DNA from 2 places in the Lactobacillus sp. ESL0700 genome. Region 1 is predicted to be linked to the other one. Evidence: riboswitches for the same ligand, from Rfam matches in the RefSeq annotation. Region 1 holds a riboswitch; the other holds the start of a gene.
What was found. Region 1 has a riboswitch for lysine ahead of OZX63_RS00470 (ABC transporter substrate-binding protein/permease). Riboswitches for the same ligand answer to the same signal wherever they lie in the genome.
Positions count from the first base shown of each region.

Region 2: another riboswitch for lysine. It lies ahead of lysA (diaminopimelate decarboxylase); the one in region 1 lies ahead of OZX63_RS00470 (ABC transporter substrate-binding protein/permease).

Region 1 is NZ_CP113930.1:80,069-96,360, forward strand. It holds gene thiE (thiamine phosphate synthase) at 1-185, shown strand, start outside; gene htpX (zinc metalloprotease HtpX) at 243-1,139, opposite strand; gene OZX63_RS00415 (LemA family protein) at 1,159-1,719, opposite strand; gene OZX63_RS00420 (SLC13 family permease) at 1,826-2,926, opposite strand; gene OZX63_RS00425 (iron-sulfur cluster biosynthesis family protein) at 3,111-3,515, shown strand; gene OZX63_RS00430 (hypothetical protein) at 3,766-4,005, shown strand; gene OZX63_RS00435 (MFS transporter) at 4,036-5,040, shown strand; gene OZX63_RS00440 (hypothetical protein) at 5,133-5,273, shown strand; gene OZX63_RS00445 (HNH endonuclease signature motif containing protein) at 5,386-6,300, shown strand; gene OZX63_RS00450 (BspA family leucine-rich repeat surface protein) at 6,361-8,259, shown strand; gene OZX63_RS00455 (SLAP domain-containing protein) at 8,309-9,742, opposite strand; gene OZX63_RS00460 (SLAP domain-containing protein) at 9,759-10,709, opposite strand; gene OZX63_RS00465 (amino acid ABC transporter ATP-binding protein) at 10,850-11,599, opposite strand; gene OZX63_RS00470 (ABC transporter substrate-binding protein/permease) at 11,599-13,218, opposite strand; lysine riboswitch at 13,326-13,501, opposite strand; gene OZX63_RS00475 (GNAT family N-acetyltransferase) at 13,657-14,130, shown strand; gene OZX63_RS00480 (ArgE/DapE family deacylase) at 14,190-15,344, opposite strand; gene OZX63_RS00485 (ABC transporter substrate-binding protein/permease) at 15,368-16,292, opposite strand, start outside.
Region 2 is NZ_CP113930.1:1,692,375-1,708,666, reverse strand. It holds gene OZX63_RS08200 (ArgE/DapE family deacylase) at 1-256, shown strand, start outside; gene OZX63_RS08195 (hypothetical protein) at 426-722, shown strand; gene OZX63_RS08190 (hypothetical protein) at 729-1,211, shown strand; gene pepF (oligoendopeptidase F) at 1,494-3,299, opposite strand; gene OZX63_RS08180 (LCP family protein) at 3,459-4,682, shown strand; gene OZX63_RS08175 (hypothetical protein) at 4,701-5,072, shown strand; gene OZX63_RS08170 (hypothetical protein) at 5,257-6,147, shown strand; gene OZX63_RS08165 (hypothetical protein) at 6,171-6,452, shown strand; gene OZX63_RS08160 (aspartate-semialdehyde dehydrogenase) at 7,022-8,074, opposite strand; gene OZX63_RS08155 (aminotransferase class I/II-fold pyridoxal phosphate-dependent enzyme) at 8,085-9,263, opposite strand; gene dapB (4-hydroxy-tetrahydrodipicolinate reductase) at 9,282-10,049, opposite strand; gene dapA (4-hydroxy-tetrahydrodipicolinate synthase) at 10,042-10,968, opposite strand; gene OZX63_RS08140 (N-acetyldiaminopimelate deacetylase) at 10,986-12,140, opposite strand; gene dapD (2,3,4,5-tetrahydropyridine-2,6-dicarboxylate N-acetyltransferase) at 12,145-12,852, opposite strand; gene lysA (diaminopimelate decarboxylase) at 12,871-14,160, opposite strand; lysine riboswitch at 14,245-14,421, opposite strand; gene OZX63_RS08125 (aspartate kinase) at 14,591-15,958, shown strand; gene dapF (diaminopimelate epimerase) at 15,958-16,292, shown strand, end outside.

The DNA of each region.
Region 1 (16,292 bases):
TAAGCCAAATTAGGCAAAATGTCTCAATTCCTGTTTATGCAATCGGCGGCTTAAAGGCGCATAATGTTGCGGCAGTTAAGCCTGCTCATGTTGCAGGAGTTGCTGTCGTATCGGCGATTATGCAGGCTGCTGACCCAATCAAGGCAACGCAAGAGCTAAGACAAGCAGTTTTAGCAGCTTTATAAAAGTTAATTAAAGTAAAAAACGACATCTGTTTTTTGAACAGGTGTCGTTTTGTGATGTTACATTTTTTCTAACCGCTTAATCCGGTCTTCTGTTGGTGGATGACTATCAAACAGGTGCGTAAAACTGTGCTTTTTGCGCAGTGGGTCTTCAATATACATGCCCGCGCTGCTCGGATCAGCCTTTTTCATTGGCTTACTACCCGCGATTTTTTCAAGAGCAGAAATCAATCCCTGCGGATTGCGAGTAAGGTCAACTGATGAAGCATCGGCTAAGTATTCGCGGTTACGCGATAAGGCCATTTGCGCAAGACTGGCACATAGTGGTCCCAGGATAAGCACGAAAATAATCGCAACAACTTTAAAAATAATGACAAGGTTATTATCATCATCCTTATCGCTGCCACGGTCATCGTCAAACCACCAGATATACCGGCTAGCGATTCCAGATAAATAAGAAATCACACCGACAAGAACAGCCGCAACCGTTGATAACCTAATATCATAATTGCGAATGTGAGAAATCTCGTGGCCTAGGACGCCTTCCAGCTCCTCGCGGTTCATCATGTCGAGTAATCCTTGAGTTACAGCGACAGCACTGTGGTCGGGATCACGCCCTGTCGCAAAAGCGTTGGGGCTGGGGTCATTAATGATAAAAACACGGGGCATTGGTACACGGCCAACCATGGCCATGTCTTGGACAACGTGCCACAATTCGGGGTTATCTTGTTCGTGAATTTCGCTGGCATGATTTAAGCTCATTACCATATTTGCGGGATCACGCATGACCAAAAATAGGTAAAGGACGCTGATAATTAGCGCAATAATCATTCCGCTCCATGGGCTATCACTGAAAATGTAGCCTAATCCAGCACCAACAAGAGCTAAAATCACGGCGAATAAGACCATGATAATGCCGGTTTTGCGCTTATTGCGAGCAATTTGTTGAAATAACATAATAATTTTGCCCTAGTATTTAGAATTTAACCTTAGGTGCTTCTTTTTCGGCTTCGCTAGCTTGTAAGTAGTCAACCTTCTTAAAGCCATGAATGCTGGCAATAATATTTGATGGGAAGGTCAGTAGCTTTTGATCATAAAGGGCTGCCGATGAATTGTAAAGTTGACGTGAGTAAGCAATCTTGTTCTCAGTATTAGTCAATTCTTCTTGCAATTTCAGGAAGTTTTGGTTGGCCTTTAAGTCAGGGTAGTTTTCCTGTAAAGCAAAAATTGACTTCAAGGCATCAGAAATTTGGTTAGAAACCTTTAAAGTTTGGGTCCGGTCATCTTGAGGGATGTTAGTTAATTGGTTGCGCAATTCCACAACGTTTTCTAAAGTTTCCTTTTCATGTTTAGCGTAGCCTTTGGTGGTTTCAACTAAGTTAGGAATTAGGTCGTTACGCCGCTTCAATTGCACATCGATTTGGCTCCAAGATTCGTCAGTGTATACCTTGGCTTTTTGTAGGCCGTTATAAATAGCAATATAAATTCCGATTAATAAGACAACGATAATTAAAATTATCCAAGTTAATGATGACATAGGTTGAACCTCCTTATATATACTGTTTAATTATAACTGATTATTTATTTTTTGGATACAAAAAAAGGATGCTGCACGACATCCTGATTCAGATAAGTAAAGTATGTTAAACGAGCAATAGCAGCCAGCCAATGATTGTTAGAATTAGCAAGCCGATAAATTGCATAACTGTCCATTTTTTGAAGAATTCGTTTCTTGAGACAGTTCCATTTTGAATGAAAGTCTTAAGCACCAACATATTGGCCATTGAGCCGATAGGTGAGCCAAAACCACCGATATTTGTGCCTAAGAACAGTGCCTTGGCGTATGGCGTAAACTTACCAACAAGGATTGTGGCCGGCACGTTGCTAATGATTTGGCTGGATAAAATCGATGTAAAGTAAGTTGAGCTTTCTGAATTAATCATTGTGTGAATAATCGTAACAATGATTGGAATCTGCTGAATATCGCTGATAAAGATAAAGAAGCAGGTAAAAGTCAGCAGCAGTGCGAAATCAACCTTAAGTAAAATTCGTGGATTGATTAAAAAGGCAAGAATGATTGCAGCTAGCATTGGCCACGCAACGTTGACCACTTTGAAGACACCCAAAAAGAAGAAGGCGAACACAACGGTCGTAATTACAGTTGGTCGAACGCTGATATTGATTTGTTTTGTTTCTTGAACTGGAATTTGCTTGCGTGGAATAAAGTGAAAAATGATAAATGTAATCACTAATGAGCTGAGCAAGTATGGCAATGACCATGAGAAGAAGGTCAGAGCGTTAACCGAATATTTGCTAACAAGAAAGATATTGTGCGGATTGCCCCAAGGCGTAAATGCGGCCCCGATGTTGGCGCCCATTCCAATCAACGTCACCGGCAGAATCTGCGGTAAGTTGTATCTTTTAGCAATGTTTAAGTAAAGCGGAATTAGTGTTAATGCTGTTATATCATTGCCCAGAAACATTCCGGCAATAATTGCTAAAAGAGTGAACAAAATATTCAGTTTGCGCGTGTTGTCGGCGATACTGGTTAATTTGTACGCGAGTACGTCAAGGACGTGCAAGTACGCGTAGATTTGGATGATAATTAGCATCGCGGCGACTGAAAATATTGTATGTAAATTAATATCCCCAAGCCGCGGTCTAGCAAAAAAAAGACTTACAATGGTGACTACAGCAGTAATCTGCAAGATTCTATCACTAAAAATTTTTCTTAAGACGGTCATAAAATGTCCCCTTTCGCAAGTTATAATCATCTATAGTTGTTACTTCTATTTTGAGCTTTTTTTTCGTTGTGTGCAATGATAAATTTTTGACTATGAAAATGTCAATTTACTAGGCAGGAATTTTGCTTTCTTTTATGCACACAAGCTATACTTTAGTAAGTAGGATAAATAAGGGGGATTTACAATGAATAATGCCGAAACAATTGAAATGAATATCAAGCCTGAAGCTGCTGCAAGAATTAAGAGTCATGTTAAGGAAGGCCAAGTTGTCTTATTGGCGCTAAATGATGGTTCTAATCAGTATTCTAAAGTCGGTGGTACCTGTACTATTGGGGCTAATTTTCAATTTGTAATTTTGGATCAAAAAGACCCTGAATTTTCAATTATCATCAATAATAATGTTGGATTAAATTTGTTTACGAGTCCTGCAGAAATGCAATATTTGGATAACAGTTTAGTTGTATCTGAGAAGAATGCCACATTGAGCTTGGCTGATGATAGCGGCGTGATTGATGGTGCGGTTTCAATTAATGAATTTCAACCTTCCGATATAACGGCTAAAGATTTGCAGGAAGGCAAAACTTGCTAGTAAATTTGAATAATTAAGTAAGGTGTCCTTGAAATATGGGGCGCTTTTTTGATTTAAGCAGGACTAAAACTTGTGTTTTAAAGCAAAAATATAATTTGATCAAGGCAAAAGGATTTTAAATTCTTTTGCCTTTTTTATTATTTGACCGCTTGGTAACAATCATTCACCATTTTCTTAATTTAGCTTTTAAATTTTATAATTATATTTTAATATTAAATAAGTAAGTTTATTTGAAAGTGCAGGTCTAATAATGAATCCAGAGCCGACAATTACTAATTATGAATCTAATCTCCAGATTGTTAAAGACTTTAGCAGTAACTTAATTGGTACCTTGAGTGGTGACATGTTTTCTTTTGGCATGGGACTGATGCTGTTAAACCAAACAGGTTCAGCAGTTAGCTTTGGTGTGTCTACTATTGTTGGGCCGATAGTTAGTCTGCTCCTATTTGTGCCCTTAGGTAATGTGGTTGATCGGTATCCACATAAATAAATTCTTGTTATTAGTGATCTAATAAGAATTATGGGTTTAATAATATTTGCGTGGTTACTGCCTAATTTTGCAGGACTGAATAAATTAATTCCGGTGGTTTTATTTACGATTATTGATTGCGTCTGTAGTGATTTTAGTTCAACTGCTTATTCGGCTTCAATTCACGAACTAGTTAATGAAGCCAAAATTCAAAAATTGAGCTCGTTAACTTCGACGGCAAGTGCGATTTCATCAATCTTTTCACCATTATTAGGCGTTGGCTTGTATGCAGCGGCAGGTTTTGAAGTTTTTATCTTTTTTGAAATTGCATCATCGATTATTTCGTTTTTAATCATGTTAAGCATGAAATTTCACTATCAAGAGCCGCAAAGAGAAGTGGCTAATCTTAGTTATAGCGGGCAGCTAGAACTATTTAAAGAAGGAATAGCCTACATTAAGAAGCAGCCAATTGTTAAAGGCTCGATCTTAGTTGGCACTGTCTTGAATGCCGCGTTTGCTAGTCTCGCAATTGGGATGCCCTATGTTATCAATACCACGCTTCATTTGGGCAATACTCCTGTTGGCTATTTGGAAATGGGCTCATCAATCGGCGTTTTAGTGGGCAGTGTGCTAATGAGCCTGACAAATAGCGAAAAGAATGCCAGATTAAAATTGATGGGGCCAATACTGATTGAATGTTTGCTGTTATCTGGACTGGGACTAGTTTTCGCCGTTTGTCATCAGGCACAAACATTGACCGTGTATGGCACAATTATCATGGCACTTTTAGGCTGCTTAATTATTATTCCTGAAATTGTTATGCAAGTGGAAATTCAAAAACGGATTCCTACAGAATATTTGGGTCGTGTAAGTACAACGATGAGCACAATTAATAACTCGGTATCGCCTATTGCCACGCTATTTTTTACGGCGCTATTTCAGAATATTCGGCAAAGCTATTTGATTTTTATTGTTACGGGAATAGTTACCTTAATTTATATGCTGGCGATTTTACCTAAAATTATGCAGTACTTTAAAGAAGAAGGAATTGAATAAGGCGGCGTTAGTCAATTGCTAGTCTTGAATCTTGGGGCTTTTCATGGTAAACTAAATAAGATTTTCGAAAATCTGAAAGGAAGTATAGTACTATGCGTAAAGGTGAAAATTACAACACTGGTTGTGAACCAAACCAAAGACCTAAGAACAAGAAGAACGGCAAGAAGCGTGTTGCTCACGTTGCAGCAGTTGTTGCTTTCTTGAACAAGGCCAAAGCAGACGAAAACAAATAGTCTGATAATAACAAAATAAAAAGGTAGATTACGACTTGTAATCTACCTTTTTTTCTTACTGTAAATTGAGTAAAATTGGAGTAGTAACATTAAATTAAAGGAGAATGGCAACGTGAAATTTCAGTGCAGTAGCTGCGGCTTACGCATCAATTCGGTACATTTTAAAAAGCAGGGGTTGATGAATCCTAAATTAACGAGTATCTGTGATATTTGTCTGCAAAGAGGGCAAGACGCCAATGACTTTGCTAATTCGGCAGTGCAGATTTTTGCTCAAGGGCTGCTCTACACGTTTGAGGGGCGAGATACTGAAACTGCTGTTGATTTTTTAGTTGCTAAAAAGGAAAACCGCAAGCGTTATGAAGCCTTTATTCAGGATTATGACGGCAATAGCTTGGCCCAGCAACAATTGTCCCGTCATGATTTTAATGCCGCCATTATTGCCAGTGAAACTGGTGAAAATAGCTTTGTGCCGCGGATGGATTTAACTTTTGCAGAGAACCTAGAAGAATTGGGCTTGAAGGTTGATTTTCAATTAAATGAAGTTGACTACATTGACCGCGAACGGATTCGGGCCAAGTATCACTACCGCTGTCAGTATTGTGGTCGGCGCGGGCGCAGTGTTGACCACAAAAATCCGGTGTCACTCTCACATAATAATGACTTGGATAATTTGATATTGTCGTGTAAAGAGTGTAATCGCATCAAGTCTAACATGCCGTTTGAATTGTTTATGCAGCTAAACAAGCAAATTCCTCATGTTAATCAAAAACTAGTTAAGTACGAAGACGCACTAGCAACCTTGAAGGGTGAATTTGAAGAACGAAGACGTAAATTGGCGGCAACAATGCATCTTAAGGGTGTCGTTAATGACCCAGAACTCAATGAAATGCGCAAGCAAAATAAGAAGCTACAAGATGCCATTGATAGTTTAGAGAGTGATTATCATGACTTGCGTAATTTACGCGAGCAGCATTTTGTTACTGGGTGGAAACTAGTTGAGGAACAGAAAAAAGCAGATATTATTTAGTAAAGTTACGCCTGTTAACTGGTAGAATATTTGTAATTGTAGGTAAAAGAGGCAATGATAATGAAGCTAAAAAATAAAAAATTAGGACTTTGTTTGGTAGCAATATTAGGTCTGTTGGGGTTAGAAAATAATTCGCATGTTTATGCAGCTGAAACTACCCCAGCACCTGCTAATTCATGGGCCTGGGATAATGCCATGTGGACAGGCACGGATGGTGATTGCACTTGGAGTTATGATATTGTTTCTAAAACTTTAACAATTAGAGCGGGGCAAAATGGCGCCCAGCTTTCAAGTGCACCTCTTGCACAAAAGATATCAGGAATCAGAGATGTGAAGCATCTTGTATTTGCAGGGCCAGTTAAGTTGGCGATTAATTCGGGAAATAAATTTAGCGGCTTAGCTATGCTGCAAACAATTACGGGTCTGAATCAGGTTGATACCAGTCAAGTAGTTAATATGTCCGGAATGTTTGCCAAAGATCAGAATTTGCAAAGTCTAGATTTAAGTAGTTGGGATACAGGGCATGCAGTTAACATGTCCGAAATGTTTGCTCAAGATTCAAGTCTGGCTAATCTGAACTTGGCAAATATTAAGACAGATCAGGTAACAAACATGTCTAGTATGTTTAGTGGCGATAGCAAATTAGCGCGACTAGATCTAAGTCATTTTGATACCAAGCGTGTAACTAATATGCAGATGATGTTCGCGGGAATAGGCGTGGCAGATCTGAATTTTAGTAATCTAGATACCAGTAATGTTACTAGCATGGCCGGAATGTTTGAGAATGCTAAGGTAACGACGATCAATCTGTCTGGCCTTAATACCAGTCACGTGACAGATATGTCTAACATGTTTAGTGGCGATCATAATTTGGCTAGACTTAATGTGTCTAATTTGGACACCAGTCACGTGACGAATATGGCTAATATGTTTAATGGTGATGGTCAATTGGCACAAATTGATTTGGCGCAATTCAATACCAGTAATGTTACAAACATGTCCAGCATGTTTGCGGGAGTTAAGCCTTCAGAAATAAATTTGAGTAATTTAAATACTAGTCACGTTGTTAATATGAGTAATATGTTCAATAAAGCAACAATTACTAAGCTAGACCTAACACCTTTGAACACCAATAACGTTACTAACATGTCAGGAATGTTTGAGAATGCGAATATTGCCCAGTTAAATTTAGCACACTCTGATATTGGTCACGTTCTTGATATGTCGAGAATGTTTGAAAGCGCAAAGATTGCCAATTTAGACTTAACACAATTAAATACCAGCCATGTTACAAATATGTCTGGCATGTTTGCTAATTTTGCCAATTTGGATCAGTTAGATTTTAGTCAATTAGATACTAGTAATGTCACTAGCATGGCAGGGATGTTTGCTGAAAATAAAAATATTACAAGTTTGGACTTAAGTCATTTAAACACCAGTCATGTGGTTGGAATGAATAGCATGTTTAATAATGACGTTAAGTTAAAGCGACTTAATTTACATCATTGGAATACTAAAAACGTTACGTCCACTGAAAACATGTTCACTAATTGTGGCAGTTTAACTAAGCTAGATCTTAGTGATTTTCGTTTACCTAAAGTGAACGTCACTGCGGGGATGTTTCAATATGATTATAAATTGAAGCAGGTAGATTTAAGCCATTTTAATCGGAATAATAATAGTATATTGACTAATGCGGGTTCTACTGCTAGATTTGCAGTAAAGCTGGGAAATTATCAGCTGCAAAAATATTCGGGATTTGGTCAAGGATACAAGACTATCCAAGCTGTTGGTAAGGGGACAATAGCTCATCCCCGGGGTAAAAAATACACAGTTAAACAGATATTGCGATTATATCGTAAGTCTAACAAGCATCGACCAGTAGAAACATATGTGATGAAAAAGGGGCCTAAACACAAAGCACCTAAAAATATTTCACTGGTTGCAAGTCATAATTAAGATAGATAAAAAACACTAGTAATCTCGATGATTACTAGTGTTTTGTTTTTTAACTCCATGGTTCAAAGTATAATTCACTTAATTGGTCTTCGGTTGTTTTAAGCAGCCAAGTTGCTTCTTTGACTTCACCAAGGCTAGCTGTAGTTGATCTAATAACACTTGCGGCAATTGTTAGAGCATTATCGTAATTTTGCCTTAAAATCGCATCAGTATACGTGTCTGCTAAATTTTGCTGGCCCTTTGCAAATAGTTGCCGGAGCTCTTGTTTATTTGCATCTGTGGCAACGACATTATCAGCCTGAGCATCCTTAGCACTATTGAGGCTTGTTAGCTTAACACCACCAGTAATTTTGATGTCGCTTGCTTTGACAAAACTATTACTGTAATCAGGAACTGTGTCATCTGCAGTTTGCTCTGAATCTGAGTCTGAGTGCAGTATGTGGTAGAACAATTCGGCTTGATGATCGCGTTCTACCCAAAGATAAAGTTTAGCGTCAACTGTGGGCTCATTATTATCTTTAATTGTCAGAGTTTGAGCTGTCGACCCATCTACTTTGTAAGTTGTGATTTGATTACCATTGACCGGCTTGAAATAAGTATAGGCCATGTCATTGTAATCAGTGATCGGCAGGTCGTTTCTAATTTTGATGTATCCTTCGTCAATATATTCCTTAGGATAGTTGTGCAAATGATAAATATAGCCATCAAAATCTTCTGACCAAGGGGCGACTGCCATGTCAATTTTGACTTTCTGGCCCTTAACTAATTTATGATCTGTTAGGCCGTTAGAAATGGTTTGGGTACGGCTGCTTTTGGTGACAGTGGCATAGGTTACACCATTAAGGCGGGCAATTTCACCATTAATAGTACCAATGTTTTGTGCATTGATGTAAAGGTGATTCTTTAGAGCGTAATAGTCATGACCTTTAATTCTTTTGGTTGGCAGATAAGCATATTTATTAGTGCTAGTATAATAAAAATATTTAGGACAAGTATTCTTCTTTTTCACCTTGCCAGCATAACTGACAATTGAGTCAGCAGCTAATTCCTTTTTAGTTTTATGACCATTTTTAGTGTAGAGCCTTGATTTATGATTCAGAGTTAGCTTACCTTTTTTAATGTTTTTACCGTTCAGGGTAAGAACATTAGCTGCCTTAATATAGGCGTTCTTGGCAATCTCGTAATATTTTTGGCCCTTAATGGTAATCGTTTTGCCAGTAAAAGAAGTTATTGGCGTAGTATCGTTGCCGTCGATATAGTTATAGCCATTCACGTCAGTATCGGTAAACAGATGCTGGGCGATTTGGTTATAGTAACGGTAGCGTTTGCCGCTCTTTTTATAAATGTAGGGACTACCAATAAAACCCAATTTGTTTTTTTCTGTATGTGCGGCACTAGTGACTTGTGTTGGCACGATCGTAATTATTGGACTAATGCAAAGTAAAGCGGTCAGTACTATGGTTAATTTTTTGATTAATTTCATTATTATGCCTCAAGGATTATCTTTGGATAGAGTTTTTAATTAGTTTTCCTTTGCCGACGATGTAATAAGACTTACCTCTGACTTGAATGGAATCACCGTATGTGTGGTAGGGCGTGTGTGCCTTAATCTGGCCCACTCGTTTACCATGATAATTATAAACGGGAATGGCCTTATCTTGCCATTCGGTTTCTAAACCAGTAACGTTGCGAACAGGAACGTAGAGTTTTTTTCCAATTAAATAAAAGAAGCGGCCTGCTGCAATGTGAATGTTGTTGTCTTCAGCGATTTTGTGAATTTTAACGCGGGAACCGGCTTTTAAAATTAACCCGTTTGTGCGATGCCCCTTTTCATCGTAGAGATATGTGCTGTGCATCACGCGCTTGTAAGATTTAGTAATTTTAATTTGCTTAGTAACCTTTTTAAGAGGAGTAACAGGCAAAAAGTGGTTATCATCAAGCTCATAGTAATTATGGCCATTGATCTTTTTCGTCTGAAGTACATTAGCAATCGAGCCCTTTTTAAGCTGCAAATCGTTAATTTGTCTGCCTTTTTTATCGTAAAGGTAGCTGTCGCGATGCAGCTTAACTTGTTTTGTGCCGGCAATGTTAACAGTAACGCTAACAGACTTGGTTGTCCCATCTGGCAAAGTTACTGTTATGGTGCCTTGACTTAAGCCGTTATATAAAGTGGAGGGCTTTCGAGACCATGATAATTCTGTACCGTTCGGCATTGATTGCCAGTTAGCGATGCTTAATTTGGCATATGTGGTGTCGCCAGTTAAGTTTGTATTTGTAGGAATAGTAACTTCCTGACCTGGCTTTTGCGCCACGGGATTGGCAGCACTGATTTCGTCAGCAATACTTAATTCATCAGCAGCCGTGATTTGTTGAGTAGATTGATAGCCAATGATTATTAAGGCTAGTCCAGCAATAATTTTTGCTGAAAAATGATAATTTCTCTTTTTCATAATTTATCCTCATATTTTAATTTTGATTATAGTTAGCATAATTCTTTGATGAGGCATTGTAAAGAAGCTAAATAGGGCGATAATTATTGCAGTTAAAAAGAACCGACTTGTTAGTAAGTTGGTTCTTTTGATGATTATTTTTAATTATTTTGGAAGTTACGTAAGAACTTCACTGTTTTTTCGTTTTGTGGATGGTTTAGTAATTGGTCAGGGCTGCCTTGCTCGGTAATTACGCCATCACTGATGAAGAAGACTTGATCGGAAACGTCGCGGGCAAATGCCATTTCGTGAGTAACAATAATCATTGTTAATCCGGTAGTGGCTAAGTCCTTCATAACGCTAAGTACTTCGCCGACCATTTCTGGATCAAGGGCACTAGTTGGCTCATCGAATAATAAAATCTCTGGGTCCATTGAAATCGCACGGGCGATTGCGACCCGTTGTTGCTGCCCACCAGATAATTGCTTAGGACGAGCGTTGATGTATTCTGCCATGCCGACTTTTTTAAGGTTGCTGATGGCAACTTTGCGCGCTTCTTCTTTGGAACGCTTCAAGACCAGCTCTTGACCAACCATACAGTTGGCTAGGACGTCTTTGTTTTCAAATAAGTCAAATTGTTGGAAAACCATGCCGACTTTAGCCCGGTAGATATTCCGGTTGTAGCCGGGTGCTAGAACATTTTTGCCGTGGAAGTCAATCTCACCAGCTGAAGGTTCTTCCAGCATGTTGATGCAGCGCAAGGTGGTTGATTTACCACCACCAGAGGGACCAATAATTGTAGCGATTTCACCTTTATTGATATTAAAAGAAATATCCTTTAATACTTGGTGATTACCAAAAGACTTTTGAATGTGCTTTAAACTTAAAATCGTATCGCTTGTTTGCGTCATTATTTGTTAACCTCCGTCTTTTCAGTTGGGCCGACTTGAACTTGATTGGCCATCAAATTATAGTTTTTACTACCTTCCAGGTGCTTTTCAATTAAGTTGAAAATTCTAGTAATTGTAAAGGTCAGAACTAGGTAGATTACAGAAATTGTTAGGTAAGTTGGGAAGAACTTAAACGTTTGACTAGCAATCGTGGTCCCAACGAAGAACAATTCAGAAACAGAAATGATACTTAAAACTGAAGTATCCTTGATGTTAACGATAAATTCGTTAGTGATTGATGGCAGACAGTTTCTAATAGCTTGCGGCAAGATAATGTGCCACATTCTTTGATTATGGGTCATCCCCAGTGCACTTGCAGCTTCAAATTGTCCTTCTGGCGTTGAGATAATCCCGCCGCGGATGATTTCGGCTAAGTATGCACCAGTATTAATGGAAACAATGACTAATGCGGCTGCAGTTCTGTCGATGTTAAGGTGCCAGAATTGCGCGATACCGTAGTAGATTACGGCTGCTTGAACCATCATTGGTGTGCCCCGGAAGATTTCGATATAAACCGATAACAGCCAGTCGATGAACTTCAAGCCCCAACGCTTACCGCGAGTAGTTGGGGTAGGGATTGTCCGAATGATACCAACAACTAAACCGATGAAGAATCCGGCAATGGTACCAACTGATGCTAATAACAGCGTCATCCCGATACCACTAATAATCATGCCGCCGTATTGCTTCCACATGGAAACAAACCAGTTCTCTGGTTTTCCTGTTTTACTCTTAGAATTATCGGTCTTTGGTTGTTGCTTAACAGCAGTGTTCATTAACTTAACTCGTTGAGCATTAGAAATTGTTGCTAAAACTTGGTTAACTTGCTTGAGCAGCTGCTTGTTAGGCTTAGCAATCCCAATTGAAGTAACCGATTCTTCCTTAGTGGCGTGAAAGCCGGCCATTTTGCTGACGGGAATAGCTTTAATATCTGGGTCAACCAACTTAAATGAAGTTGCTTCAGTATCTTCGGCTACGTAACCGTCAATTGTGCCTGAAATTAAACTTTGCCGCATGGCTGCGAAGTCACGCATGGCAGGTTGACGTTTAGCGCCAGTTAATTGCTTAATTAATTGGTAGTGGAAAGTTCCTTGTTGAGCAGTTAATTTAGCGCCCTTAAAGTCAGACAGCTTTTTGGCAGTAGCGTACTTGCTGCCAACCTTAGTGATGACAACGAATGTGCTTCGACGATAAGGATTAGAAAAGTTGATTGCTTTTTCACGTTCGGCAGTTGGGCTCATTCCGGCGATGATTAAATCAGCCTTGCCACTAGTTAAAGCGGGTAATAGCCCATCCCATTCCGTCTTAACTACAACTACCTTGCGGTGCAATTTTTGCCCGATGATTTTAGCGATTTTGACATCGTAACCATTGGCAAAAGTGTGCGAGCCATCAATTGGAACAGCGCCATTAGCGTTGTTAGTTTGAGTCCAGTTGTATGGCTGGTAGTTAGCTTCCATTGCGACTTTTAGAACATCGTTGTCTTTGGCTGCAGCTTGACGATAATTGAAACTAAATCCAATTGTTAAACTGAGCAAGACGGCAATGAATGCAGATAACCATTTGTTTTTTGACTTCATTTTAAAACCTCCAAAAATGTTTCAAATAAAGCCAACACAATAAAAAGCGTAAATAAAAACCTCATCGTCTTTCAAGACAACGAGGTTATAATTGATCATATTTAGACAAATCATATAGCGCTCCCCGGGGAAACCGGGACAGTCCGCAGAATCTGCTTCTGCGTCCCAACAAAAATAATCGGACAAGTATTATCTTCGTTTCGGCGGTAATCCTTACATCAGCCATCTTAGCTCTTTGCCAGCTCCGACTGAATTCGTGGTTATCGCGACCTCTATTGCATTGGAAATTATTTAACTTGACTAAAAGCATAGGCTAAAAAGATTGCTTTGTCAACTATTTATTTATAGATAATGGGAAAAGTTGAATGCGTAAGTACAATTTTGTAATATTTATATATAAACTAAGACGATTAAAGAAAGGACACTGGGCTAGATAATATGACTTATGAAATTATGCAGTTAACGCAAAAAAATGCAGTGGAAATCGCTGATCAATGGCACTATGACGGGCAGTATGCTTTTTATGATATGACTGCTGATCCAGAAGATTATGAGGAATTGGTCACGCCAAAACTGCGGCAAAATAATTATTATCAGGTACTTAATGATAATAAGCTAATTGGCTTTTTTGTGATTGAATCAGCAGATAAAAATCAGGGTGTCTATGAATTAGGGCTGGGAATGAAGCCAAATTTAACTGGACAAGGAAAAGGGCAGGAATTTCTACGACAAATATTAGCTTTTGTAACAAGTAAGTTTGCAATAACAGAGCTTATTTTAGATGTTGCCGAATTTAACGTGCGTGCGCAAAAAGTCTACCAGCACTTAGGCTTTATCCCAGTTAAAAAGCACCAGCAGGAAACAAATAACTCCGTTTATCCTTTTATTGAGATGAGACGGAAGTTTAATTAAGTAGCTATTAAAAAACACCATTCTCCTTAATCGAGAACGGTGCTTTTTTATGTTTAAAATTATTCTGTTAAATATTTTTGGGCAAATTTCAGATAAAACTTGCATGCTGCTAAGTAATCAGGAATGTCAACGTACTCGTCAATTTGGTGGCAGCTGTCATTGCCCGGCCCAATGCTAAACATCGTTGGCGGTGTTGGGCTATTGACAAACTTAGAAGCATCAGTGGTACCTGATTCGGTTACCAAATTAACTGGTCGCTCTAAAACGGCGGCGAGTAATTCCTGAGCCGCTTGCACGTACTCATTGTTTTCATCACCAGAAACGGCTTCGCCTAAATAATCATATTGCAATTCAAAATGGTGCTGCGGCATCTGATTAACTTCATTGATTACATCTTCCAGAATCGTTTGAATGTCTTTGACTGTGTAGAACGGGTTAATGCGAATATTGCCGCGGGCAACAATTTTGTCAGGCATACTGTTAACTTGGTCACCGCCGGAGATCATCGTGATGTTGTGCAGAACAGGACCTAGCTTTTCATGGACTAGTGGCAAGTGCCGTAATTTTTGGTTGGCTAATTGGATAAAATCGGTCATGTTATCAATAGCGTTGAGAACATTTAATTGCGCAGAGTGGGCGACTTTGCCGTAAGAGGTGACGGTGTAATCAATGTCGCCATTATTGGAATAAGAAATATCAAGGTTGGAGTCCTCACCAATGACAATAACGTCTAAATCATCAATAAAACCTTCCTTGGTTAATTCTTCAGCGCCCCATTGTCCAGTTTCTTCGCCGACAGACATTAATAAACGCAATTCCCCTGTTAAAGGCACATTATCTTCAAGTAAGGTGATCAGCGTGCCAATCATCCCCGCTAAGCCGCTTTTCATATCTGTCGTGCCGCGGCCGTACATTTTGGTGTCATGGTCGTACAATTTACCAGAAAACGGATCATCGCGCCAAGCTGCACGATTACCAAGGTTAACCACGTCCATGTGACCGGAAAAGCCGAGCTTAAAATTGCCGTCAGTGGGGCCAATTGAGATAACCGCACTTTCGCGATCACCCTGGTAGGGAACACGTGTAATGCGAACGCGATCACCAAAGGGCGCGAATAACTGTGCAACGTAGTCAACAACCTTTTTTTCGTGGTCGTCAATGGTTTCTATTTGGATTAAATCCTGTAATAACTTAATTTGTCTTTGTCTATCCATAGTAATTCCTATCAATTAAATAATTATTTGTCTTGTGTACCAACTTGAATCTGGTTGGCCATTAAATTGTAATTTTGATTGCCATCGAGGTGTTTTTCAATCAAGTTGAAAATCCGTGTGATAGTAAAGGTTAAAATCAGGTAAATTGCGGAAATTGTCAGGTAGGTTGGGAAGAACTTGAAACTTTGACTGGCAATTGTGGAACCAACGAAGAATAATTCGGAAACAGAAATAATGCTCAAAACTGAAGTATCCTTGATGTTTACAATGAACTCGTTGGTAATTGAAGGGAGGCAATTTCTGATTGCCTGCGGCAGAATAATGTGCCACATTCTTTGGCTGTGAGTCATTCCCAGTGCACTGGCTGCCTCGAATTGACCATCGGGAGTGGAAATAATCCCGCCGCGGATGATTTCGGCCAAATATGCACCGGTATTAATCGAAACAATGATTAAAGCAGCGGCAGTTCTGTCAATGTTAAGATGCCAGAATTGCGCAATCCCATAGTAAATTACGGCCGCCTGAACCATCATTGGCGTGCCCCGAAAGACTTCGATATAAACTGACAGGAGCCAATTAATAAATTTCAAGCCCCAACGCTTGCCGCGAGTAGTGGGCTCAGGAATTGTGCGGATAATTCCGACGACTAAGCCGATTAGAAAACCTGCAACTGTTCCGACAGCAGCTAGTAATAAGGTCATGCCAATCCCGCTCATAATCATGCCGCCGTACTGCTTGAGCATGGAGATGAGCCACGGCTCTGGCTTACCATTTTTACCCTTCTTCGAAGTGGTCTTAGGTTGTTCTTTAATAGCTGCTGTCATTAATTCTTGGCGCTTTTTAGTAGAAATCCCTGCTAAGATTTGGTTGACATCTTTAAGCAGCTGGGGATTAGACTTGGCAACACCAATTGAAGAAACCATTTGTTCCTTGGTCACATGGAAGCCA
Region 2 (16,292 bases), 370 kb from region 1:
TAAGCTTGCTAAGTTAACGCAGGCTGTTATTAAGGAAAAGATGAATTACGGTGGTAATTTTGTCGCTGATACAGGAGCAACCGATGCTTCGGAATACATCCGTGCCAAGGGAGACTTTCCCATCATAATTATGGGTCCAGCACCGGGAGATGTTGCTCACGAACCTAACGAATACACACCAGTAAGTAATTATTTAGATGGCTGCAAACTTTACCAAGACTTAGCTTGGAAGTTTTGGCAGGAATACGCAAAATAGAGAGAAGATCCAGTATTAAAAATACTGGATCTTTTTATTTTTCTTAATAATTTCACAAAAGAATCATAACCATAATAATGCTAAGATTAGGCATAATTATGTGATATAGGAGAATATAATGAGAAGTTCTTGGTCTGTATTTAAAGTACTCTTTAAGCAAAAAAGTCGGTTGGCACACCGAACATTCGGCGTGCAATTATTTGCGACGGTGGTTTTTTCGTTAATTATGTTTTTTACAACGGCAGCTGCCGAGCGGGAAAACTTGTATCCAGACTATTTGCAAACAGCCTTTATCTTATTTGGTTTGCTAGCAAATTTAATTTATCTAGGAATTACTTGCTGGCAGAATGAAAAGTTTAACCGAGAACAAACTTGGCGCTTGATACCAATGCACGATAGCGAATTATATTTAGCTAACACAATTTCTTCTGGGTTTGCGTTTATTTACCTTGATCTTTTGTTATGAATTGAGTTGGCAGTTATATTAGGGGTACTTTCTCCATTTGATAAAGTTACTAGGCGGCAGGTAGTTGATTTTGGTTATTGGCTATCGCATTTAACATTATTAAATGTCGGAAAACTATTCTTGGCCGCATTATTATTGTTGCTTGTTGGCCTAGCTGTTTATTTGACTGTCAGTCTTTTAAATTTCAGCAGTCATGCTGTGATTGACTTTGGGCCGGGTAAGTCGCATAAAATCATCACTTGGCTAGTGCGGCTGTTGATGATTGTGCTAATTAGTTGGTTGTTAGTGATTAGCTACAGTATTTGGTGGGATGTATACGCCAATATCAATCATTTTCTATTTGGAAGTTCTTATCAAGACATGGAAGTAACAGTCCCCAAAATCAGTATGATAGGTGACTTTTGGGTCTTCTTATTTTATGACATTATCGCACTAGCAATTGACCTTTGGCTGTTTAACCATTATGTCGAAGCCAAAGCAAACAAATAATAAGCTTACTATTAGTAGAATTATATTCTACTATAATACTTTACAGTCAAGATTCTGAGTGCTTTTTAATAAGTATATAAAATGCACATTACTATCCAATACGTAATTATAATTGCGAATATAGCCTCAATTTGACATTAAGCTAATTAGTAAGTAGCCAATTAAAAAGTCTAAATTATTTGCAAACTAAAAACGACTCCTCAGTGAGAAGTCGTTTTTTGATGTGAGAAACTTTTTTGTTTCCTTAATAGTTATATTATTTGTGCTCGCAACTTGCAAGTCTTATTTGAAATTATTTGCGATAATTTTCTCAAGCTCATCCAAGCGCTTGGCAAAAGTGGCAAATGCGTCTTCCAAATAAGCGCTCTTAGTCATGTCAACGCCGGCGCGCTTCATGATTTCTACAGGGTAATCGCTTGAACCAGACTTGAGGTAACCAAGATAGGCTTCACGCTGCGCGTCTGTTCCGTGAACAACATTGTTGGCAAGGGCAGTTGCAGCCGCAAAGCCAGTGGCGTATTGATAAACGTAGAAGTTGTAATAAAAGTGGGGGATGCGTGCCCATTCCTTGGCAATATCGCCACCTGGCTCAACACTGTCGCCATAATAACGTTGGTTCAATTGACCGTAAAATTCGTTAAGGCGGTCAGCAGTCAGCGGTTCACCCTTGGCATCTTGCTCATGAACATATTGTTCAAATTCCGCAAATTGTGTCTGTCTGAAGAGTGTGCCCTTGAAGGAGTCAAGGTAATAGTTAAGGACAAAGGCCCGCGTCTTGGGGTCAGTCACATGATCTAAAAAGTATTCTGTTAGAATGTTTTCGTTAGTAGTTGATGCGATTTCCGCAACAAAAATCGGGTAGTCACCGTACACGTAAGGTTGAGTTTCTCGGGTGTACATGCTGTGAACAGAGTGGCCGGTTTCGTGAACCAGTGTGTAGAGTGAGTCGATGTTGTCTTCCCAATTGAGCAGTTCGTAAGGGTCAGTATCGTAAGAGCCACCAGAATATGCTCCTGTGACCTTATTTTGTGATTCAACGACATCAATTACACGATTGTTGAAAATATAGTCGACGTGCTTTAGGTAGTCAGCACCTAGTGGAGCCAAGGCCTTTTTGGCTTCTTTCTTAGCTTCATCAAAGGTGTATGCCATTGCCGGCTTACCAGTCAATGGCACGTACATGTCCCACATTTGTAAATCATCTAAGCCGAGGATCTTTTTACGTAAAGCAACGTAGCGGTGGAGCAAGTCGAGGTGGGAGTCAACTTCGTTAATTAAAGTGTCGTAAACCACAGTTGGTACACCATTTTCGTGTAAAGCTGCGCTGCGTGCAGAGTCATAATTATGCACCTGCGCGTTGTAATTGTGTTCCTTAACAACGCCGGAAAGAGTTGAAGCCAGCGAATTTTCGAATTGACCGTAAGTTGCGTACATTGAGTCAAAGGCATCTTGGCGCACGTCACGATTTTGCGATTGGATTAATAGTGAATATAAACCATCAGAGAGCTGCACCATCTCGCCATCATCGTTTTGGACGTAGCCATATTCCATGTCGGAATTGGTGAGAACATTAAAGGTGTTCTCGGAAACGCCCATTGCGTCACCAGCGTCTGCCACTAATTTTTCTTCTTTGGCAGACAATGTATGTGGCCGCATTTGCGTAATCTGGTCCAGCCAGTGGTCGTAGTCTTTGAGTTGCGGCTTGTCTTGCTTAAACTGCTTTAATTCTGCTTCTGAAATACCTAAAATTGCGGGATTGATAAAGGACGTCACGGCCTCAAATTGACTGGCTAAGGATTGAATTTGTGCAACATACCCCAAATAGTGGGCGTTACTCGTGTCGACGTCACTTGATAATGTCGCATAGGCGTAGAGTTTTTCCAGCTTGCGACCAACTACTAAAATCTTAGTTAGGCTATCATATAAATCATGTCCTGATTTGGCAAAATTCGCCTGTAAATTGCTTAAGGTTTGTATTTCTGTTTTAACTGTTGTATATTCGTGTTCCCAGTCAGTATCAGATTTAAACACGCGGGTTAAATCCCATTTGAGTTCTTCAGGAACGGCGGTTCTTTTTGGAATTGTCATTAAAAATTCTCCTTTTATGTATCTAATTAATGTTAATAATGATTGTGCGAAAACGCAAAAAAATAAGATATTATTAATTATATTTGATAATATTTTAATTCAAGTTTAAAAGTGTTACAAATACATTTGGACAGTTATTGGAAGGGAATAGATAAAGGAATGAATCCAAACTCTAAACGAAGGGAAGATTATCGTCGTCGATCTTCTTTAAAACTTCATCGCAATCATGCCTTCGCGGCCCCGGCCGCTACTTTAACAGGAAATGCCTTTATGCGCATTGTCGGGATTGTTGCGGTTTTGTGTGTGAGTTGCGGCTTGGCTTGGGCAGCACACATGTATTTTAGCCTGCATAGTGCAATTGACGGCCCGGGCGGCAACACAGCGACGTCGGCTAGGATTGCTAATAAACAACCGATTTCGGTTTTAATTCTTGGTGTTGACCAGGGGATTGAAGGACGGCATGATAAGGGAAATTCCGATACCTTAATCTTGGCAACGGCTAATCCTGATAAAAATAAGGCAACGATGACCTCGATTCCACGTGATACGTTGGTTAATATTTTGGGCGATCCCGGCGACAAGTACAACATGTTCCGCATCAATTCGGCCTACGGGATTGGTGGTAGCAACGCGTCGATGAAGACGGTTTCGGCTCTTGTCAATGTGCCAATTAATTACTATGTCGAAGTTAATATGAAGGCACTGAAGAATCTGGTTAATGCCGTTGGCGGTGTTGAAGTTAACGTACCGTTTAAATTTTCGTATGATTGGTGTGACTTTCATAAAGGAAAGCAACATTTGAATGGGCGGCACGCAGTAGCTTATGTTAGAATGCGCCATGATGATCCCCGCGGCGACTATGGTCGTCAGATGCGGCAGCGTCAGGTAATAACGGCAGTTGTTCATAAGGCAATGTCAATCAATACCCTTACCAATTATCGCAAGTTGGTTAAAATCTTTACTAAATATGTGAAGACCAATTTGACTTTCAATGATATGCTTGCCTTGGCGATGAACTATCGCGGCTGTATGGACAATCTGAAGAGTGGCTATATCCAAGGCCACGATGCGTGGATTAATGGCTCCTCAATTCAAGTTGCCTCAACTGATACTTTACAAAAAACATCTAATCAGCTGCGAACGAATTTGGGTTTTGATACAGAAATTCTGGATAATGATGAAACGCGGCTTAATAAGTTGAATGAGCAGCGCAATAGCATTAATTGGAAGGACCCTAATGCCTTCACTAATTATCAGATTTATTCTTCTGTTGTTTCTAGTGATACTGATAATGGCAATGACGCGAATAACTCAACTGATGCCAACTCGAATAATGATAGTAATTCAAATAATGGCAACAATAATAGTATTTTTGGCAATTAAGACTTTTAGGAGGGCAAAATGCATAAGAACTCACTTTTTCCTGTTATTTATGGTATAGTTTCGGCATTAATTGCCTTTATTGCCGCCTTTTTTATCTGTTTGCGCAGCTTTGGTTGGACTCTCCCGAATGCAGTCTTAACCGCAGGCGGCTTTGCACTGGCCTTCTTCGTCTGGTCGTGGTTTCGCGGACATGCATCCGTTGAAATTAAGCGAATTACCAGGGAATATCACTTGTCTGACCAGGATTTAGCACGGATTACCGGCATGAAAGCCAGTGATTTTCCTATTTATCAGGACAAATTACAATTAATTTTGCCTAAACGTTACTGGCCGCAAGTCTTGCAGGCGCTGCAAAAGTATGAGAAGGAGCGTAAGCAGGCAGGATTATAATGTAAGAATTAATAGATATTTTAAGAAGTGTTTAGTTTATGGACTAAGCACTTTTTTGCTTGGCATAAATAGTAATTTGAATATATATAAGCTCGAAAATAATAAAAATATAAATTTGTTTTTAATAAAAAGCGCTATACTATTATATAAATAAAGTAAACTATTTAAATATAGGAGGAAAAATATGTCTAGTTCATTTGATGAAGCGACAAGTTATAAAATTCATAGTAATGGCTCAATTACGTTTAATATGGTTAATTCGGAAGTATGGGATTCTTTAGATGATGAAGTTACATCATTTTGGCTTAAGATGACTAATGAGCCACTTGAATGTTCAAAGAAAGAATCTGAGCACTCTAATAATGGAAAAATAAAGAAATTTAAATACGGTAATATTAGCACTACTGCAATTTACTATCCTAATAAAAGAGTTTTGATTCAAGGAAAAGACAGTATTTTGTTCAAGGAAGTTAGTGATGCATTGATTATGCTTACTAATAGGTTTGAAGGTCGGCTTATTGAAGCACTTAATAATCAATCCAGACAAAGATTGGAGTCATCTTCTGTTAATGAGGCTTTTAAAGAACTATTCCCACAGATTACAGATGTAAGTGAATTGTCTACAGATCTGTATGCGTTAATGCAGTCAACAGCGTACAATTATAAGCTTGATGCTAATAAGTTTAATGATGACGAAAAGAAGGATTATAGTGATTTGGCGTTTCCAGTTTTAAAATTAATAGATCATTATTTAAGTAAAGAAGTTGAAAAAATTGATAGTGGGTTAGTTAATGGTAATGGTTATACACATTATGGTAGTGTTTTTGGTAATAATCCAGCTGCAGCTACAGCTAAAGTTGCTAATGAAAATTTTAAAATTAAGTGGGATAGCAAACAACGAGAATTGATGTCTAAAATGTATGCAATGTATGCGAATATCCGTAATAAGTTATTTCACTATGGACCAGATGATAGTATGACTTTTAGGTATGATAATTTTGAGGATGCAAAGAAAATTTTAAAAGAAGGAGCAAGCTACATAAATGATTGGTATGTTTTATTTGACATACAGTAGATTCTATCTGGTGGATTAAGTCTATGGTAACTTATAAGGTTCATAGTCTAACTTCTAAAGTTGTGCTAGTAACTGTAATCTCTCCAGCTTTTAGATTTAAAGAAGTTAATAAAGCAAATAAAATAGAAAATAATATAAAAATTCTTTTAATTGATTCAGCTATAATAACTGGATTTGGAAAAAGAAGATTTATGGTAGCTGGTAGAACTAACGGGATATTTGAATTAGGACCGAATCCGTACTATGTACCTGACCAAATTATTATTGATTGTGCTGATGAAATATTAAAGCAATATTCTTGGTAATTAATTTGAACCTGCAGTAATTGAAAATATTGACAGAGTCATGCAGTTAGCATTGTGGAATTAGTACAATTTTATTATGTTATTTTTATTCAAGATGAAAATGGTATGAGTGGTCAAGTCTACTACTATGGAATTATTAGATAAACTGATAAAAAGATTATTTACTGATTACCATTGGTATGGTACAAAAAGTCATACTTGTTTTATTGAATTATCATATATTAATTTAAATTTTAAAAACATTTTGTCGAATTTAATTGATAAAATTGGATTGATATTGTGATTATCTTATAAAGATAATTGGGACTCATCATCTACTACCACTTATGGTATAAAATCTTACAAGAAGTACAGTAAATCAATCGTGACTTGTCCAAGCAGACTGCTAAAATCTAACTTAATAATGCCTAAAATAGACAAGTATTCCAAGATTTCATTGAATGCTGGCATCAAGATTTGAATTTTAATGCCTAAAAGTTTGATAATTAAGTCTTTTAGGCCAACTAAGTTTTATTCTTAAACATATAAAAAAGCAATATCTGATTTTGAATCAGGTATTGCTTTTTTGATTAAATTAAATTGTCTTCGACTAAGCATTCAGCGATTTCGACTGTGTTCCATGCCGCGCCTTTAAGCAAATTGTCGGAAACAATCCACATATTGAAGGCACCGGGATTTTCTTCATCGGCACGCAGACGGCCAACAAAGGTTTCGCGTTTGCCGGCAGCGGTTAATGGTTGCGGATAGAGCTGTTCTGCCGGATTATCTTGAATAACAACTCCTGGCATCTGCGCTAATTGCTGCCGTAAGTCGGCAGCAGTTGCGTGTTGATCAGCGACTTCAATGTAGACCGACTCGCCATGGCCTAATTCGACGGGAACTCTAACGCAGGTTGCCGTGACTTTAATGTCGGGACTGTCCATGTCGTCCAACAGAATCTTTTTGGTTTCATGAATCATCTTCCATTCTTCATGCGTGTAGCCATTATCTTCAAAGACGTCAATTTGCGGCAAGAGATTAAAGGCTAATGGATAATGGTGTGGCTCGCCCTTAACTGGTGTAATGGCGGCAGTCATTGGCTCATTATTTAGGCGCTGCTGTGCTTGGTGCAACATTTCGTTCCACGCCGCCTGACCTGCACCAGAAACTGCTTGGTAGGTTGAGACGATAACCTGTTTTAGACCGAAGGCATGATAGATTGGCGCTAAGGCGATTACCATTTGGATAGTTGAACAGTTGGGGTTGGCAATAATTCCGTGGTGCTTTTTAAGTGCTGCGCGATTAACTTCCGGGATTACTAGTGGGACGTCGGGTTCCATGCGGAATGCACTGGTATTGTCGACGCAAACGGCGCCATTTTGAACGGCAATGGGGAGGAACTTCTGTGAGACACTCCCACCGGCAGAAGCCAAAACTAAATCAATATTTTTAAATGAATCCGAGGTGGTTTCTTCCACCGTTAAGGGTTCATTTTTAAATTTTAGAACTTTGCCAGCCGACCTTGCGGATGCGAGCAGTCGTAAATTTTTAACAGGAATATTTGACTCTGCCAACTGACTAATTAGGCGGCTACCGACTGCCCCAGTGGCACCTAAAATTGCAACATTATATCCATTCATGATGATTACTTCCTTAATTATTTAAAAAATCAGCTATTCTTTTGAGTGCTTCGCGAATTTTTTCAGGGCTAGCGGCATAGGAAAAACGCACATAACCAATCCCGCCGTCGCCAAAAGCACTGCCAGGTATACAACCAACGCGAGCACTGTGTGCCAATTCACGTGCAAACGCTAAGTCGTCAGTGCCATACTTAGCGGGGATTTTAGCAAATAGGTAAAAGGCACCTTCCGGCGGAATAATCTCAAAGCCCAACTGACTTAAGCCAGTACTGATTAGGTCTTTGCGTTCAGCGTAAATCTTGTTGGCTCTTTTTGGATCGGTATCCCCGCGCACGGATAATGCCTCGCAGGCAGCAGCTTGTGTCATATTGGGAACGGCCGTTACCAGTAACGCGTGTGTAGTCGTGAGCAACTTGATTACTTTTTGTGGGGCGGCGAGATAGCCGACGCGGTAGCCGGTCATGGCATGGGACTTAGACAGACCGCTGATGAGGATTGTTTGTTCAGGGAGGCAGCGCGCGATTGAGTAATGCTTGGTGCCGTATATTAATTCGCTGTAAATTTCATCAGAAAGCACATAGAGCTGGTGCTTTTTAAGGATTGCGGCCAGCTTTTTTATTAAAGACTCGGGATATTCACGGCCAGTTGGATTATTAGGATAATTCAAGATAATTCCTTTGGCATGGGGATAATCTTCTAGCGTTTTTTTCAATCTCTCTGGCTGCAATAAAAAATCATCTTGGGCCGTGTTAATGGTGACAGCCTTAATACCAAACAGGTGCAGCAGCGAAAAGTAAAGGGCAAAGGTAGGCGTAGGGACAATGACTTCATCGCCAGCATTGAAGAGTGAAATAATGGTGGTGGCAATGGCTTCAGTTGCACCAACTGTGACAATAATTTCTGTTTCCGGGTCGTAGACTAGATTTTGTTTCCGCTTTAGGTATGCACTGATTGCCTGATCTAACTTGAGAGAGCCCATTTGCCTGCCGTAGTGTGACTCGTTGTTGCTGATACTGTCAATAGCAGCTTGTTTGACGTGCTCCGGCGTATTTAGGTCCGGTTCACCCACAGTTAATTTGACAATCCCGGGAATTCCGGAGATTTCTTGGTCAAACTTTCGAATGGCTGATGGCGTCGTGGTTAGTAACCGGCGATTGACAATTGGTTCTAAATTAGCAGCTAGTTCTGGCATAAAATACACTCCTTAGGTTTAAATTAAATTTTCAAGACCGACAATCAACTCGTCGAGCTGCATAACTTGCTTTAAAGCCAGTTCTACACCGGACATAAACGAGTTGCGGTCAAATGAGTCTTGCCTGATAGTTAAGGCTTCGCCGGCACCACCAAACAAAACTTGCTCGTGGGCGACATAACCGGGTAAACGCACCGCGTGAATTGGCACGCCGTAATAGTCACCGCCGCGCGCGGGATTGTCATCAAAGTTGGCAGCTACTTGGGAAGTGCGACTTTGCGCGATTTCCTGAGCAGTTTTAATTGCCGTACCCGATGGGGCATCTTTTTTATCAGCGTGGTGCATCTCGATGATTTCCGCATTAGGGAAATAAGCTGCCGCCATTTTGGCAAATTTCATTAATAAAACAGCTGAAAGGCCAAAGTTGGGTGCAATGATGCCGCCAACTTTGAGTTGTTTAGCCAAGTCTTGCAGTTCGGCAACTTGCTGATCGGTTAATCCCGAAGTTCCGATAACTGGTCGCATTTGGTGTTCAATTGCGAATTTCGTATTAGCATAAACGGCACTAGGAGTAGTGAAATCAAGCCAGATGTCAATTTGTCCAGTAATGTCTGTCAGGTTGGTAAACACCGCGGTATCTGGGTCTAAGTTGTAGTCATTTGGGTTTAGGCTATGCAAGTGTGGCGAAAGAACTGCTGCTAGCTTGTAGTTCGGCATTTTTTGCACTAACTTAACGGCTCTTTGACCCATTGCCCCGTTAAAACCGGCGATTAACACTCTAATCATGATTGACTCCTAACTGCAAATTGATTGGCTGACTTAAGTCACCATTTGCGATTCCAAGAGCATGAGCGAGTTGCCTTTGCTCATCATCATTTAAGTTAACGATGGGCAAGCGGCAACCGCCGGTATGAAATCCTTGGGCATTGAGCGCTGCTTTAACGCCAGATGGCGATGGAAACATGAATAGGGCTGCCATCTTAGGTGTTAACTTGCGTTGCCAAGCTCCAGCTTTGGAAATGTTACCAGCATCAAGTGCCGCGTACATTTGACTCATTTGGTCACCATAAAGGTGAGAAGCAACGGAAATTATCCCTTGAGCACCAACTGCTTTGGCTGCTAGACTTTGCGCGTCTTCGCCACTGAAAACGAGAAAATCATGGGGTGCATGTTCAACCAAGTATTCCAGATCTTCAACGGTTGTGCACTGCTTAACACCGATAATTTGGGGATTTTTAGCTAATTCCAAAATTGTCTCATTGCTCATCGTGACGCCGGTGCGGCCGGGGATGTTATAAATAATGATTGGCAAACTCGAATGTGCTGCAACTGCGGTAAAGTGGGCGATCATCCCGCGTTGGTTGGGCTTGTTGTAATAGGGAACCACCACGAGTTGAGCTGCCAGCCCCTCAATTTGACTGACTTGCTTGCTCAATTCAATTGTTGCTTGCGTGTTGTTCGACCCCGTGCCAGCGATGACCGGTACGCGACCAGCCGTAATTTCGACAAATTTTTGATAAAGTGCCAGCTTTTCTTCATTAGATAGGGTGGCGACTTCGCCAGTGGTGCCACCAACGACAAAGCCTTGACTACCATGAGCTATTAAGTGATTGACTAACTCCTCAAGGCCGTGATAATTGATTGTGCCATCATCGTTAAATGGCGTGACGATGGCTGTTAAAATCTCTGCGTTTTGTAATAACATTGTTAATCCTTTCGATATTAATTGTTCTTCATTCGTTTTTTTAAAAAGCCAATAATTGTTTCAACGCCCACTAAGATTGCTCCTTCGTCAGGGGTAAAGGTGGCGGAATGCAGTGAGCCGTGTTGACCAACACCTAACCAGAACATTGCGCCCGGAATTTGACTGGTCAAATAACCGAAATCTTCGCCGGTCATTGCAGGTTCGGTTTCGACAAAGTTAACTTGAGGTGATTGCTTAAGAAAAGTAATCAGATCCGCAGTTAGTTGTGGATCATTCACAACTGGGAAGTAGCCACCTTGATTGAAGTTAATCTTAATGTTGGCCCCATAACTTGTCGCCACGCCAGCAGCTACTTTGCGCAGGCGCTGCTTAATTAAAGTAATCATGTCCTGAGTTAACCCGCGAATTGTCCCTTCGATGTGCGCCGTGCCAGCAATGGCGTTGCGGACATTGCCCGCCGTCATTTTGCCTAAGGTGATAACGCCGGCTTTCAACGGGTCAATACTACGGGAAATAATTGTTTGCACCTGTGTGATGAACTGCGCAGCGGCAACAATCATGTCGTTAGCGTTTTGCGGGTAGGCGGCATGACCATCTTGCCCGGTAAAGTCGACGTCAACTTCGGTAGTTCCGGCAAATAATGTTCCCTGTCTAGTTCCAATTGTTCCTACGGGTAATTGCGGGGTGTCGTGGAGTGCATAAATTTCGTCTAAGGCGAATTGCCCGGTAAACAGGTGCTGGTCATACGCGATTTTAGCGCCGCTTTCACTTTCTTCGGCCGGTTGAAAGAAGAAAACCAAATTATCTTGTGGCTGATGATTAGCGAAATAGCTTAAAGCGCCAAGGGCAATGGTCATGTGTAAGTCGTGACCGCAAGCGTGCATGATGCCGGGATGTTGGGACTGATAAGGCAAGTCGTTTTGTTCAGTAACAGGCAGGCCGTCAATGTCTGCGCGGTAACCGATTGTTTTTTGGGCGTTTTTTCCTTTAACCAAAACCATGATTGCAGTTGGCAATTGCGGGAAAGTTTTAATTGTTAAAAACTGCTGCGGTAATTCACCAATTAATTGTAGTAATAATTTTTGGGTTGCCGTTTCTTTTAGCGCCAATTCGGGAATTTGGTGTAATTGACGTCTAATTTTAATTAAATTTTGTTCATTAAATTGGGTCATGCAGTCACAGCTTTCGCAAGCTAGTTTCCAGACCAGTTTTACTCTTAGTCTGGTCGTCAACTTGCTTAATTACTTTGGCTGGGATGCCGATAACGACGGTATTAGGAGCAACATCCTTGGTCACCACAGCCCCAGCACCAATTACGGCCCCAGTGCCAATTTGGATGCCTTCAAGTATCGTGGCCCCAGCGCCAACTAGAACATTGTCGCCAATTCTGACGGGCTCGGCCGATGCTGGTTCAATTACGCCAGCAACAACTGCGTTAGCGCCGACGTGGACATTTTGCCCAATAATTGCCCGACCGCCAATCACCGTTCCCATATCAATCATCGTGTTAGCTCCGATTTCTGCTCCGATATTAATCACCGCCCCCATCATAATTACGGCTTGCTTGCCGATTTTGACGTGGTCGCGAATAATCGCACCGGGTTCAATGCGGGCGTTAATCTTGGTGTAGTCGAGTAGCGGCACGGCGGAGTTACGAGCATCGTTTTCAAGGCGATAGTGAGCAATTTGCGCTTTATTTTTAGTTAAAAATGGTTCAATCTCGGCCCAGTCACCAAATAGAATGCCAATTTTGTCGTCTAAAAAGGCCTGAATGCTTTCGGGAACAGCTAGGTTAGTTAAATTTCCCTGGACGTAAACCTTAACCGGGGTCTTTTTGGGTGAATTGCTAATCAAATCAATAATTTCTTGTGCAGTTTGCTTCATTGTTTTTCCTCATGTTACTTAAAGATAATTTAGGTCTAGGCTGGTTAAATCCGCAATTGACTCGCGTTTGACGACGAGTTTGGCATGGCCGTTTTCCGCAAAGACAACGGCTGGACGACCTACACGATTGTAGTTAGAAGCCATCGAGTAGCCGTAAGCCCCTGTTGCAAGCACTGCCAAAATGTCGCCAGGTGCACTTTCAGGTAGCGGCTGATCTTTGACCAAAATGTCGCCGGACTCACAATAGCGCCCAGCGATTGTCACGGTTTCTGTTGGCGCTGCCTCTGGTCTAGCAGCTAAGACTGCCTGATATTCGGCTTGGTAAAGGGCGGGACGAATGTTGTCGCCCATGCCACCGTCAACGCTAAGATAAGTGCGAATACCGGGAATAGTTTTGCGCGCACCGATTGTATAGAGGCTGTAGCCAGCCTCACCAACAATCGAGCGCCCGGGCTCTAGCCAAACCTCGGGCAGAGCCAAGTTAGTTTGGGCGATTTCTTTTTTCAGCGTTTGGATCATGTCGTGAACAAACTCTTGCGGGGTTAATGGGTGGTCGGCGTTGGTGTATTTGATGCCAAAACCGCCGCCAAAATTTAAAACCTGTGGCTGATAATGGAATTTTTCCTGCCAAGTGGCTGCTAGCTGAACCATTCTTTGTACTAGAGCCGTAAAGCCCGCAACTGCCATGATTTGGGAGCCGATATGAGCGTGATAGCCGCGCAAGTTGAGTTTAGGATTTTGTAATACCTGTTTTAGCGCCTGTTCTGCCTGACCTGATTGAACGTCAAAGCCGAATTTGCTGTCGACCTGACCGGTTTGAATGTAGCGGTGAGTATGCGCCGAAATGCCGGGCGCAATGCGCAACATGATGTTAACCGGCTGCTTTTGCTGGGGCAGCAACTTGTTTAACAATTCTAATTCGTAAAAGTTATCAACGATGATTGTGCCAACATGATTGTCGAGGGCTAACTGCAGTTCCGCAAGGGACTTGTTGTTGCCGTGAAAGCTAACGTGTTCCATCGGGAATCCAGCCTGAACGGCAGTCATTAATTCGCCCGCTGAAACAACGTCCAAATGTCCGTTTTCTTGTGCGATAACTTGGTCAATTGCCCTGATGGCAAAGGCTTTGCTGGCATAACTGATGGCGTATTTGACGCCGGTTTTGTCAAAAGCCTTGTGAAATTGTCGTAATTGCTGCCTAATCATGCTGACATCGTAGACATAAAGTGGCGTACCGAAGTCCTTAGCGAGCTCAAGTGCATCGCAGTTGCCAATTGATAAGTGTCCTTGTGAGTTAACGTTAACCAAGTTGATTCCTCCCAAATTAGCTAACAAAAAAGGTTCTTTTGTTTGCGCTGAAACAAAAGAACCTGAATTAATATCTGGTATCAAATTGTCGGAAGCGCTCCGTAGATTTTCTACGACAGTCCATGATTTGTTCAATCATGGCCCAGCTATTAATTCTTGCTTAGGAATTAATGCTTCGGCAGTTTCCCCTTTCAATTAGCTTCATAGTTTTAGCAAAACTCAGCTAATTTACTAATGGTCACCGCGACCTCTTCGATTGCTTAAATATTATATTATTTTTAGAAACCTGTCAATAATTTTAATTAAAAAATCAAACCAGTTTATAATCCCAAAAATATTTTTCTTGCAGATTAAAAAATAAATGCTAGAATTGCAACTAATCTTTCAAAAATTTACCAGTAGTTTTTATAAAAAAGGATTAGACCAAAAAATGAAAGTAGTTAAGTTTGGCGGCAGTTCATTAGCAGATGGCCCACATTTTGAGAAAATTATTAAGATTATTACCGCGGATCCAGAGCGCAAAGTTATTGTGACTTCGGCGCCTGGTAAACGGGATGAAAATGATTATAAAATAACAGATTTACTAATAGAATACGCGCATAGAACGCTGGCTCATCAAGACTTGTCTGCTATTCAGGAACAAATTTGGCAACGTTATGCCGCAATTGGTAATCATTTTTCCGTACCAAGTGAAAAAATGACAAGGTTGAAGCAAATCTTATTGGACTTACCAAAAAAAGAATACCAAACTGATGATTATTTATTGGCAACTTTTAAAGCACATGGCGAGATTTTAAATGCACACTTATTAACGCTAATATTACAAAAATTAAACTTAAATGCACATTTCGCTGGTAGTGGAGAATTAGGAATTGAAGTGACAGATAATCCCCAGGCGGCCATGATTTTACCGGACACTTATGACAATTTAGCGCAATATCATTTGCCAGCTGGTTACCTAATTGTGCCGGGCTTTTATGGCTTAACCAAGCAAAAGCAAATTGCCACGTTTTCTCGTGGCGGCTCGGATATTACTGGTGCTGCTTTAGCCCGCGGTTTTCATGCGGATGTGTACGAAAACTTTACTGACGTTGACGCGATTTATGCGGCTAATCCGGCAATCGTTGCCCATCCAAGAGCAATTAGCAAAATGACTTATCGTGAAATGCGAGAACTGTCGTACGCAGGCTTTTCTGTTTTTCATGATGAAGCGATTTTGCCGGCAATTGCGGCTAACATTCCGATTAATGTTAAAAATACTAATCATCCTCGTCTTAAGGGAACGATGATTGTTCCGGCAAAGGACTTTCAACCAGCCAACGTAATCACAGGGGTGGCAACTGCAACGCACTTTTCGGCACTTTACTTGCACCGATATTTGTTAAATAAAGAGGTGGGGTTTACCCTGAAGTTGCTGCAAATTTTTTATAAATATCACATTTCATACGAGCATATGCCGTCAGGAATTGATGACCTGACCGTGATTTTTGATAACCGCCAGTTTACTGCCGGCGTTCGCGAAAAGATGTGTCAGGAGATTCGGACGGAATTGCAACCGGATAGCTTGGAGTGGATTGATGATTATGCCATTATCATGGTGGTTGGCGAGGGAATGCGAAATAAAGTTGGCGTGATGGCCAAAATTATTGAGCCACTCGCAGCCCAAAATATTGGTGTTCACATGATCAACCAAGGGGCATCGCGAATTTCAATTATGCTGGGAACTAAACGCAAGGATGCTCCGGCAGCTGTTAGACAAATTTACAACAATTTTTTCACACAGAAAGTAGCAGAATGATGATTAATATAGAAAAAGTTCATGGGTCACAAAACAGCTTCTTTTTGCTAGACCAAACAAAACTCGCGCAGCCACTAACAACGCCTGAATTAGAGCACCTGGCTGTTAAAATAACGGATGCCAAAGCAGGATTGCTTGGCGGCAGCGACGGTTTATTAGTTGTCGAACCGGCAACTAACCAGACAGCTGTCGCCCAAATGCGTATTTTTAACAAGGATGGATCACAAGCATTAATGTGTGGCAACGGTTTGCGCACGGTTGCCAGATATTTAGCTGGTAAACTGCACAAGCGTAAGTTTTTGGTGCAGACAGCTGCTGCGAATTTGCATGTGCA